DNA from 2 places in the Sinomonas terricola genome. Region 2 is predicted to be linked to the other one. Evidence: riboswitches for the same ligand, from Rfam matches in the RefSeq annotation. Region 2 holds a riboswitch; the other holds the start of a gene.
What was found. A riboswitch is a leader RNA that binds a small molecule or an ion and turns the genes downstream of it on or off. The one in region 2 is predicted to bind S-adenosylmethionine.

Region 1 (5,691 bases), on a different contig from region 2:
CCGTCGGTGCCACGCAGCTCGGGGCGGGCCTCCTCTTCGCGTTCGGGAAGGTGCCGCGCTTCTCGGCGTCGGTGCTTGCGCTCACGACGGCGCTCAACACGTTCGTCGAGTGGCGTACGGCGGACATCGGCTCGAAGGGGCTGCGGGCCGAGCGCCGCGCGAGGCTCCTCAAGAACCTCTCGCTCGTCGGCGGGGTCCTGCTCGCATCCGTCGACACCGCGGGGCGCCCGGGCCTCGCGTGGCGCGCGCAGCAGCTCGCCGCGGACGCGTCGAGGACAGCCAAGACGACGATGGCAGCCAATGCCGATGCGGCGAAGTCCGCGACAAAGGCCGTCAAGAAGGCCGGGCGCGCGATCTCGGGCGGTCACGCGTGACCCCTTCCGCCGCGCCGTGGCCAGCACCGTTTGCCCACGGCCCCGTCGACGCCACCGTCACGGTCCCCGGATCGAAGTCCCTCACCAACCGCTACCTCATCCTCGCAGCCCTCGCGGACGGCCCGAGCCGCCTGCGGGCCCCGCTCCACTCGCGTGATTCGGCGCTCATGATTGCAGCCCTCCGCGCGCTCGGCGCGACCGTCACCGAGGTGCAGGGCGACGGCGACTTCGGGCCGGATCTCGAGGTCACGCCCATCCCCTCAAGCTCGCGCGAGGCGGGCGGCCTCGGTGCCGTGGCCATCGACTGCGGCCTCGCGGGCACGGTCATGCGGTTCGTGCCGCCGATTGCGGCGCTGTGCCGCGGGGAGATCGCGTTCGACGGCGATCCGCACGCCCGGGTGCGCCCCATGGGCCCGGTCATCGATGCCCTCGAATCGCTCGGCGTCGCCCTGTCCGCCCCCGATGGCGCGCGCCCCGCGTCGCTCCCCTTCACCGTGTACGGAACCGGCGCGGTGCCCGGGGGCCACATCATCGTCGACGCAAGCGGCTCGAGCCAGTTCGTCTCGGCGCTCCTCCTCGCGGGTGCCCGGTTCGAGGAAGGCCTGCACCTCGAGCACATCGGCAAGCCCGTCCCTAGCCTCGACCACATCGCGATGACGATCGCGGTGCTCCGCGAGCTCGGCGTCGAGGTCGACGACACCGTGCCGAACCATTGGTTCGTCAAGCCGGGACCGATCCGCGCATTCGACGTCCGCATCGAGCAAGACCTCTCGAATGCGGGCCCCTTCCTCGCCGCGGCGCTCGCGACGCGCGGCACGGTGCGGATTCCGAATTGGCCCGAGCACACGACCCAAGTGGGCGACGCATGGCGCGAAATCCTGCCGAAGCTCGGCGCACGCGTGGCGCTCGACGGCGGAACCCTCACCGTCACGGGCGGCGAGCGCATCACGGGGGCGGAGATCGCGGACACGAGCGAGCTCGCCCCCACGGTCGCAGCGCTGTGCGCCCTCGCCGATTCGCCGTCGCGCCTCACGGGCATCGCCCACCTGCGCGGCCACGAGACGGACCGGCTCGCTGCCCTCGTCACGGAGATCACGCGGCTCGGCGGGGACGCCGAGGAGACCGCAGACGGCCTCGTGATCCGGCCCGCCCGCCTGCACGGCGCCGTCGTCCTGAGCTACGCAGACCACCGCATGGCGACCGCCGGCGCGATCTGGGGGCTCGCGGTCGAAGGCGTCGAGGTCGAGGACATCGCCACGACGTCCAAGACCATGCCCGAGTTCCCGCACATGTGGGCGCGCATGCTGGGCTTCGGCGAGGCCGCGGCGTCCGCCCAGACCGGCGCGCGAGCGGACGGAGCCCGGTAGGCCCATGGCCGCCCGCGAATGGGACGAGAGCGACGTCCGGATCCGCCCGAACAAGAAGGGCAGCCGGCCGCGCACTAAGGACCGCCCGAGCCACGAGGACGCCGTGACCGGCCGCGTCATCACGGTCGACCGCGGCCGCTACACCGCCGTCGTCGCCGAGGACACGCCCGAGGAGCGCATCGTCGTCGCGGCCCGCGCGCGCGAGCTGCGCCGAACCCCCGTCGTCCCGGGCGACTTCGTCGGCCTCGTCGGGGATGTGAGCGGGCGGGCGGACACCCTGGCGCGCCTCGTGCGCGTCGAGGAGCGTCAGACGGTCCTGCGGCGCAGCGCGGACGACGACGATCCCATCGAGCGGGTCGTCGTCGCCAACGCGGACCAGCTCGTGATCGTCGTCGCGGCGGCCAACCCCGAGCCGCGCACGGGCTTCATCGACCGCGCCCTCGTCGCGGCCTACGACGCGGGCATCGAGCCCCTGCTGCTCGTCACGAAGGCGGACCTGAGGGATCCGGCCCCGCTCTTGGCCACCTACGAGCTCCTGCCGCTCGCCGTCGTCGTGAGCCGCACCGCGGAGGCCGACGACGACGCGGGTGAAGCGCCCGAGGGCGCCTCGGCACCGGACGGGCAGAGCGTGCGGCTCGACGACGACGCCGTCGCCCGCCTGCGCGAGGAACTCGACGGCAAGGTGACCGTTCTGCTCGGGCACTCGGGGGTCGGCAAGTCGACCATGGTCAACGCGCTCACGGGTGCCGACCGCGCGACGGGGGGCGTCAACGCGGTGACCGGCCGCGGCCGCCACACGTCGTCGTCGGCCCTCGCCCTGCGGCTCGACGGCGCGCCCCCCGGGAGCTGGATCATCGACACGCCGGGGATCCGCTCGTTCGGCCTCGCCCATGTGGACCCCGACCGGATCCTCCACGCGTTCCCCGACCTCGAGCCCGGCACCGAAGACTGCGCGCGCGGCTGCCGGCACGACGCGACCGCCGTGGACTGCGGGCTCGACGCCTGGGTTGCCGAGGGCCACGCGGGCCCGCACGGGCCCGCACGCCTCGCATCCCTGCGACGGCTCCTCGGGGCGGGGCCGCGCGAGGAGATCGCCGACGCCAAGGAACTCGGAACGCTCTGATTCCGCCCCGATCCGCGCCGGACACCGTCCAACGTCCAACTAGACGATAGCGTTGAGCCCATGACCCTCGCTGCCGAGTCGTACACTGACGACCTCCGCCTGGCCCACGTGCTCGCGGACTCCGTCGACGCGCAGACCATGGACCGCTTCAAGGCCCTCGACCTCCGGGTCGAGACGAAGCCCGATCTGACGCCCGTCACCGACGCGGACCGTGCCGCCGAGGAAGCCATCCGGGGGCAGCTTTCACGGTCGCGCCCCCGCGACGCCGTCGTGGGCGAGGAATTCGGCACCACGGGCCACGGCTCGCGCCGTTGGATCATCGACCCGATCGACGGGACCAAGAACTTCGTCCGTGGCGTGCCCGTGTGGGCAACGCTCATCGCGCTCGTCGACGGGGACGAGGTCGTGGTGGGCGTCGTGAGCGCGCCCGCCCTCGGCCGCCGGTGGTGGGCGGCGAAGGGTGCCGGGGCGTACACGGGCCGCTCACTCGCTTCCGCAACCAAGCTCAAGGTCTCCGACGTCTCGCGGATCGAGGATGCCTCCCTCTCCTACTCGAGCCTCTCGGGCTGGCGCGAGCGCGGGAACTTCGGCGACTTCCTGAGCCTCACGGAAGACGTGTGGCGCACGCGCGCGTACGGCGACTTCTGGTCTTATTGCCTCGTGGCCGAGGGCGCCGTCGACATCGCGACCGAGCCCGAACTGCAGCTGTACGACATGGCGGCGCTCGTGCCGATCGTCACGGAGGCGGGGGGCCGCTTCACGTCCCTCGAAGGCGAGGACGGTCCCTGGGGAGGCAATGCCCTCGCGACGAACGGCATCCTCCACTCGGCTGCGCTGCACCGGCTCAACCCCGAGCTCGACGACCTTCTCGTCCCATAGGGGAACGCCACGCACGAACTCCAGACCCGCGCAAGGGGCGCACTTCACGGGATGTAACACGGGCGCGCCGGCTGGAGGCCGTGCGCGCCCTCCCGTAATCTCGTGTTCAGGTCACGAGTGCCAGCGCGAAGCCCCGGCTTGCTGGCCGGCAACCCTCCTCACGCGGCGGGGTGCCCCGGGTGACGACCAGGCCGGTCCGGAGCGGATACGGCAAGCGCGGCCCCCGCGAGGCGGGGCCCCGACCCCGAGGTGCAGTCATGAGCACGCCCGTCGTCGTCCAGTCTTCTTCCCCGTCCAACCAGGCCTCGGCCTTTGGTTCCTCTCCCCTTCTTTCCCCTGCGAATTACCCCGACTCCGTGCGCCCCTTCGCGGACGTCATCGGCGCCGAGCTCATCACGCCGCTCGCGGGCGGGGGCGAGGTCCGCTACGCCAACCTCGACTACGCCGCGTCGGCTCCGGCGCTCACCGAGGTCGCGGCGTACCTCAACGAGGTGCTCCCCTACTACGCAAGCGTCCACCGCGGCGCGGGGTACGCATCTCAGGTGAGCACGTCGCTCTACGAGAACGCGCGGGGGATCGTGCGCGAATTCGTCGGGGCCCGCCCCGACGACGAGGTCATCTTCACGCGCAACACCACGGATTCGCTGAACCTCCTGGCCAGCTCGGTTCCCGGTTCGGGCGAGGTGCTGTACCTCGACATCGAGCACCACGCGAACCTTCTCCCGTGGCAGGCGCGTCCGCACCGCAGCGTGGTTGCCGCGCGCACGCTCGCGGAGACGCTCGAGCGCGTGCGGGCCTGGCTCAAGGCGGGCGAGATCAGCCTCGTCGCCGTGACCGGCGCGTCCAACATCACGGGCGAAATCCTGCCGATCACCGAACTTGCCGCGCTGGCCCACGAACACGGTGCGCGCATCGCCGTCGACGCGGCCCAGCTCGCGCCGCACCGCCGCATCGACGTCGCGGGGGCCGGGATCGACTATCTCGCCTTCTCCGGGCACAAGCTCTACGCGCCGTTCGGGGCGGGCATCCTCGTGGGCCGCCGCGATTGGCTCGACGAGGGCCGCCCGCATCTCGCGGGAGGCGGGGCCGTGCGCGAAGTGCGGCTCGACTCGGTCGCGTGGGCCGATGGCCCCGCGCGCCACGAGGCCGGCTCGCCGAACGTGCTCGGCGCTGCGACGCTTGCGAAGGCCGCGCAGGTGATCTCCTCGCTCGACGAGTCCGCGTGGCACCGCCACGAGCAACAGCTCCGGTCGGCGCTCGTCGACGGGCTGAGCACGATCGAGGGTGTGACGGTGCACCGGCTCTTCGAGGACTCGGACCTCGGAGCAAGCACGGCGTCGCGCGGCGCCGTCGGCATCGTCAACTTCTCGATCGCGGGGCACGACGCGGGCCTCACCGCGGCCTACCTCTCCGCCGAGCACGGCGTGGGGCTCCGCGACGGCCGCTTCTGCGCCCATCCGGCCCTCCGCCGCCTCGGCCTCCCGTCGGGCTCGCTGCGGGCGAGCTTCGGCCTCGGCTCGCGGCTCGACGACGTCGAACGCCTCGTGGCTGGTGTCCGGGAACTCGTCGAACGCGGCCTGCGCCTCGACTACCGCATCGACGCCGGCCGGTGGGTTCCCGCCCAAGACGGCCGCCCGTTCCCCGTGTGGGCACCCAACACGCCCGGCACCGCTGGTGCCGCGCCCTGCGTCGCCGAGGACTGACCGATCCGCCTCGTGCGGCCAGCGCCTTCTTTTCCCGGTAGATTCGACCCTGCGAATCGGGGGAACCCGGGAACTGAGCGTGCAGGGGCATGCTGGAGAGGAAAGCAACAGCATGGCGCGGGGCGGACCGAAATTCGACGACCGACGACGGCGAGAGCTCGCCGAGGCGTTCCTCGACGGCGGAGCCCATTACGAGCAGGTGCGGCCGGGGTATCCGGACGCGGCGGTGGACTGGATCCTGCCGC
Region 2 (5,691 bases):
CTCAGCCCGGTGCGCTCGGCGACTTCGGCAATGGTCAGGCCCATGCTTCACTACTCTGGCCCCTCGGGAACACTTCGGCAATCGCCCCATTCAGGCGCGCCATCGCTGCTGACACAATGGCCGCATGCGCACCTTCGGCGTGGAGGAAGAGCTGCTCATCGTGGACCCGGCGACGGGCCAGCCGGCAGCCCTCGCTGACCGCATGCTCGCGGTCACGGGCAGGCCGCCGGACATGGTGCGCGAGTTCAAGCTCGAGCAGATCGAGGTCCAGACGCCGCCGTGCCGCGACCACGACGAGCTGCTTGAATCCCTCTTCGCGGGCCGCCAGCTCGCCGACCGCGCCGCTCGACGGTGCGGGGGTCGCGTCGTCGCGCTTGCGACGTCCCCCCTGAGCAGCGCCACGACCCTCACCCCCGACGAGCGCTTCGCGCACATGGACCACGAATTCCGCCTCACCGCGCGCGAGCAGCTCACGTGCGGCCTGCACGTGCACGTGGGCGTCGCCTCGCCGGACGAGGGGGTGGCCGTGCTCGACAGGATCCGCGAGTGGCTCCCGCTTTTCGCGGCCCTGAGCGCGAACTCGCCGTTCTGGTTCGGCGTCGCGACGGGGTACGCGAGCTACCGCACGCAGGCGTGGAACCGCTGGCCGTCCTCCGGCCCGCAAGAGCTGTACGGGAGCGTCGCGGCCTACCGCGAGCGGATCGCGGCGATGATCGCGACGGGCTCGATCTTCGACGAGGCGATGGCCTATTTCGACGCCCGGCTCTCCAGGAACCACCCCACGGTCGAGGTGCGCGTGCCCGACGTCCCGCTCGTCGCGGGCGATTCGGCGCTTCTCGCCGTCCTGATCCGCGCCCTGGTCGAGACGACCGCGCGGGAAGCGGCCGACGGCGTCGCCCCCTTGGGCACGCCGGTCGCCGTCTTGCGCCTCGCGGCGTGGAGGGCGAGCCGCTCGGGCCTCGACGCCGACCTCGTGCACCCGGTCGATGGCGTTCCCGTGCCCGCGGGCGCCGCCGTCGAGGCTCTCATGGCGTATATCGCCCCGGTGCTGCGAGACGGGGGCGAGTACGCGCGGACCGAGCTCGCCGTCGCCGAGCTCCTCGCGCGGGGCCCCGGTGAACGCGCGCAGCGCGAAGCGGCCGGCCGAGGAGGGCTCGCGGCGGTCGTGGCCATGGCGATCTCGCGTACCGCTTCGCCTGCCGGCGGCTGGGACGACGGCGCGCGAGCCACCTTGAGCGTCGTGCCGCGCGTGTAGGGTGGGTCGTGCCTCAGCCCCGCAGGAGGCGATGCAGCATCGCCCGGTACGCGACCGGGGCGATCCACGAGGCCACGAGGCCGACGGCGGCAGGGAACCTCCCGAGGCCGAACTCTTGGACCCAGCGGACGGTCGCGCCGTCCGAAGTACCCTCGCGGCCGTGCCCGACGGTACGACCATACTCAACCGTGAGGTCCACGAATCCGCGAATGAGCTTCCCCGACTTGACGATGAACACGTGGCCAGGAGACCCCGGAGCCGGGGGCGAGATCTCCTCGACCGTCATGATGTCGTTGAAGCCCACGCGCCCCAGCGTCGTGCAAGCCACAAACCGATGGCCGGGCTGCAGCTCCTCGGCCGGCGCCATGCCGTGCGTGATGTGCGTGAACGGGATGAGACGGTCGTGGGCCCGGAGATCGAGGATCCGGGCCCACGCCTCAGGGGGAGGCAGCGGCGTCTTGAGCTTCAGCTCGAATCGCGTCAGGTGGCCACGGGTTGGGCGGGATGTGGCCACGGGTTGGATCCGTTACCCGCGCAGCGCCTGCTCGAGGTCCCCGATGAGGTCCCCGACCTCCTCGAGGCCCACGCTCAGCCGCACGACGCCGTCGCCCAGCCCGATCGCGGCCCGCCCCTCGGCACCCATGGCGCGGTGCGTCGTCGTCGCCGGATGTGTGATGAGGGACTTCGAGTCGCCCAGGTTGTTCGAGATGTCGATGATCCGCAGGCCGTTGAGGAGGCGGAACGCGGCGTCCTTGCCCCCGCCGTCGGGCGCGTTGAGCTCGAACGTGAGCACGGTCCCGCCGGCGCTCATCTGCTTGCGCGCGAGCTCGTACTGCGGGTGGGACGCGAGGAACGGGTACTTGACCCAGCTGACCTCGGGCTGCGCCTCGAGCCACTCGGCGATCGCGAGGGCGCTCGCCGACGAGTGCCGCACGCGCAGCCCCATCGTCTCGAGTCCCTTCGTGAGGACCCACGCGTTGAACGAGCTGAGCGACGGGCCCGTGTGCCGCATGAGCTGCTTGACCGGGCCGTCGATGTAGTCCTTTGGCCCGAGGATCGCGCCCCCGAGCACGCGGCCCTGGCCGTCGATGTGCTTCGTGCCCGAGTACACGACGACGTCCGCGCCGAAGTCGAGGCTCCGCTGCAGGAGCGGGGTCGCGAAGACATTGTCGACGACGACGGTGGCGCCCGCTGCGTGCGCGAGGTCCGCGACGGCCTGGATGTCGACGAGCTCCTGCATGGGGTTCGACGGCGATTCGAAGAACACCGCGGTCGTCGGGACCGAGAGCGCCTCGCGCCATTGCTCGAGGTCAGGTCCGTCGACGAAGACCGTCTCGACGCCCCAGCGCGGGAGGATTTCGTTGAGGATCACGAAACACGAGCCGAAGAGGCTCCGGGCGGCCACGACGCGGTCGCCCGCGGCGAGCAGCGCCCCGAGTGCCGTGAAGACCGCGGACATGCCGGACGCTGTCGCGAAGCACGCCTCGGTGCCCTCGAGCAGCCGAAGCCGCTCCTGGAACGTGGCCACGGTCGGATTTCCGTACCGGGAGTAGACGAAGCGCTCGTCCTCGCCCGTGAAGGCACGCTCGGCGGCCTCCGCCGACTCGTAGACGAAGCCGGAGTTGAGGAACAGCGCCTCGGAGGTCTCCTGGAAGTTGGTGCGGTCGAGCCCGCCGCGCACAGCCTTGGTGTCTTCGCTCCAGCTGGCGGCGTTGATGTTGAAGGTCACTGACTTACTCTTGTCCTACGTTCGTGGGGAGACCCCGGTTCTTCCAGCCGTTGACGTTGCGCTGCCCATCGGGGCCCGGGACGCCTTCGAAGCCCTCGGTCACGTTGTATGCCGTGAATCCGAGGTTCGTCGCGGCGGCCGCGGCGGCCGCGGAGCGCTGGCCCGAACGGCACAGGAACAGGAGCTCGGTGCCCCTGTCCTCGGGGCCCTGGAGTTCGAGCTCCATGATGAAGTCCGGGTTCGGAATTCCACCCGCGAAGACCCACGGGATGAAGAGCGGGTCGTTGTCGGTCTGCCGCGTGTCCGGGATGCCGATGTGCGCCCATTCCTCCTCGGTGCGCACGTCCACGAGGACGGCGGAGCCGGACTTGAGCTTCTTCCACGCCTCGTCGGGCGTGATGTCTCCCGCGTAGCTCACGCGTGCCCCTCCCCGTCGTATTCGCCGTCGCTGCCAATGCCTTCGGCCAGGTCATCCACCGCCGAGGCGACGGCCGCGTCCGCGCGCGCCACGGCGTGGGGGAGGATCACGGCTTGGGCCACGATCACGTCGGTGCCGTTGAACGTCGCGGCGGGGCTTCCGTGCAGCACGTAGCCGTCGGCGAGGGCCTGGGAGATCCGGGCGCAGAATTCGCGCGTGTCGGGGCCGGTCAGGAGCCGGTAGGCGAGGCGCTCTTCGGAGGGGGTCGCCGGGGCGGCGGGATCGTTGAGCGGCGTGGCGGCCGGCTCTCCCGTGTCAAGGGCAGTGTCGGACATGGCGGGCTCCTTCTGGCTTGCGTATCGAACGTCGAATGGCCGAGTCGTCACCTGAGGCACCCCGCCGGACGGAGGGTTGCCGGCCAGCATGTCAGGGCAGTGCGACGGGGAGGGTGGCTCCGCCGTCGCGCGCTGGCGCTCGTTACTCTTCGTTGAACGTAGCATGCACCGCTGGGGCCAGCCATGGGAGGGCGGTAACGATTGGCAATATCGGCCCGCCGCCCGCTCAGTACCGCCAAGAGGCGAGGGGACGACGGCGGGAGGCTCCGCCGTCGTCCCCCCGCCTTCCGCCGGGCGTCAGTGGAGCACGAGCTGCCCGAGCACCGCGGCCGCGATGAAAGACGCACTGTAGGTCACGAGGGCCACGATGATGATCTTCCAGCTGAGCGACTTGAGGGCCGCGACGTCGCGGCCCAGCGTGAGGCCGATGAGCGTGAGCGACGGGAGGCCCACGAGGGTCGAGTCGAGGTGCTGGGTGATGCCGGCGATAAATCCGGCCGTCGGCATGAAGGGAGCTGAGACGATCGTTGCGAGGGAGAGGACCCACACGCTCGACGGGACGGACGGCAGCAGCCTGGCCAGGGCGAAGGAGACCCCGGTGAGCGCGAGCAGCACGACGACGCCGAGGATGTCCTCGGGGTGGAAGGACTTCGTGCCCACGGCGTTCGTCACGAGGGCGATGACGCCCATGATCGCGTAGGCGAAGACGAGCGTCCGCGGACTCGTCCTGACGGTCGGATCGTTCTCCACCGCGACCGGCGCCTCGCCCTCCGAGGCCGCCTCGGTCTCCACGGCGAGCTTCCGGAGGGACTTGCCCTCGTCGTTCCGGCCGAAGACGCGGCTCCAGAAGCGGTAGAGGGCGCGGCCCAGCGGCAGGGAGAGGAACACGCCCGCGTAGAAGCCCACGATGTTGGTCACGAGATTGGAGAGGGCGGCGAGCGCGGCGATCTCGCCCGCGTGCTGGGGGTAGAGGATCGACAGCGCGCCCACGCCGCCGAGCATCATCGAGGCCGAGCCGAGGCCCAGGCCGAGGGCGAGGGCGCGCGGGTCCAGGATGCCGAGGTTGCCGATCGTGCCGGCGAGCAGCGAGATGAAGACGGCGCCGAACAGGCTCCCGAGGAGCCACACCGAGAAGACGCCGCGGTATTCGCCCGAGCGGACGCCGAAGCGCTGGAGGGCGTAGGCGAGGAAGGACTCGCGGTCGATCGACCACGTTGCCCCGATGGCCACGCGCCCGAGGCCGAGGGCGACGGCGATGGGCAGTGCCAGGATGACGGTGCCGAAGATGTGCCCGGCCTCCTGGAGCACGACGGCCGGCCCGATCTCGGTGATCTTCGCGAGCGACGGCCCGATCCCGAGGCCGAGCCGGGCGAGGAAGACGATGATGCCGATCTCGAGGAGAAGCGTCGCGACGGCGCGGCTCGACGCGGACAGCCGCCGCACGCGCTGTGTGCCGACGATGCCCCCGATGATGACCGCCCAGATGATGGGGAGCAGCACGAGGGCGGCGGGGCCGATCTGGAACTTGTACGTTCCGATGAGCACCGCGACGACCGAGATGACGGCGGACACGACGATGACGGTCGTCCAATGCCCGCGCGTGATCCCTCGGGTGGATGTCTCTGAGGCCTGATCGAGGACCTGCGCTGGGGCGGTGGCGGGGGTGTCGGGGGTCTGGCCAACCGTCTGGGGCTGTTGAGCCATGTGATCACTGTCCTTTGGGAAGCGCATCGTTGCGCTCGTTTCTGTATACCAAATAACTCTAGGCTGTTCGCGCTGAGATGTAAATCACGTGCAGATTCTAGGTCGGCAGCTCGAACATAGGTATACCAAAGAACCGATGGCATGCCACCGTGGCCCGAAGCGGCTTTCGGCGACGCGAAGCGGCCGCCGCCCCCGCGCCCCGCGCGGGCGTCAGGTGGGGTCAGAACCCGCGCGCGGTGCCCAGCGTGCG

Region 1: it holds a riboswitch for S-adenosylmethionine, as region 2 does, so the genes downstream of both, SPF06_RS15060 (aminotransferase class V-fold PLP-dependent enzyme) here and SPF06_RS04500 (DUF1737 domain-containing protein) in region 2, are expected to answer to the same signal.

The regions. Positions count from the first base shown of each region.
Region 1 covers NZ_JAYGGQ010000012.1:28,848-34,538, reverse strand. Annotated here, with positions in the region: gene SPF06_RS15080 (DoxX family protein) at 1-374, shown strand, start outside; gene aroA (3-phosphoshikimate 1-carboxyvinyltransferase) at 371-1,741, shown strand; gene rsgA (ribosome small subunit-dependent GTPase A) at 1,746-2,864, shown strand; gene hisN (histidinol-phosphatase) at 2,925-3,743, shown strand; SAM riboswitch class IV at 3,853-3,966, shown strand; gene SPF06_RS15060 (aminotransferase class V-fold PLP-dependent enzyme) at 4,001-5,446, shown strand; gene SPF06_RS15055 (class I SAM-dependent methyltransferase) at 5,559-5,691, shown strand, end outside.
Region 2 covers NZ_JAYGGQ010000001.1:922,981-928,671, reverse strand. Annotated here, with positions in the region: gene SPF06_RS04525 (MerR family transcriptional regulator) at 1-44, opposite strand, end outside; gene SPF06_RS04520 (glutamate--cysteine ligase) at 125-1,255, shown strand; gene SPF06_RS04515 (hypothetical protein) at 1,269-1,769, opposite strand; gene SPF06_RS04510 (O-succinylhomoserine sulfhydrylase) at 1,782-2,984, opposite strand; gene SPF06_RS04505 (rhodanese-like domain-containing protein) at 2,989-3,402, opposite strand; gene SPF06_RS04500 (DUF1737 domain-containing protein) at 3,399-3,737, opposite strand; SAM riboswitch class IV at 3,746-3,884, opposite strand; gene SPF06_RS04495 (DUF3100 domain-containing protein) at 4,035-5,441, opposite strand; gene SPF06_RS04490 (hypothetical protein) at 5,662-5,691, opposite strand, start outside.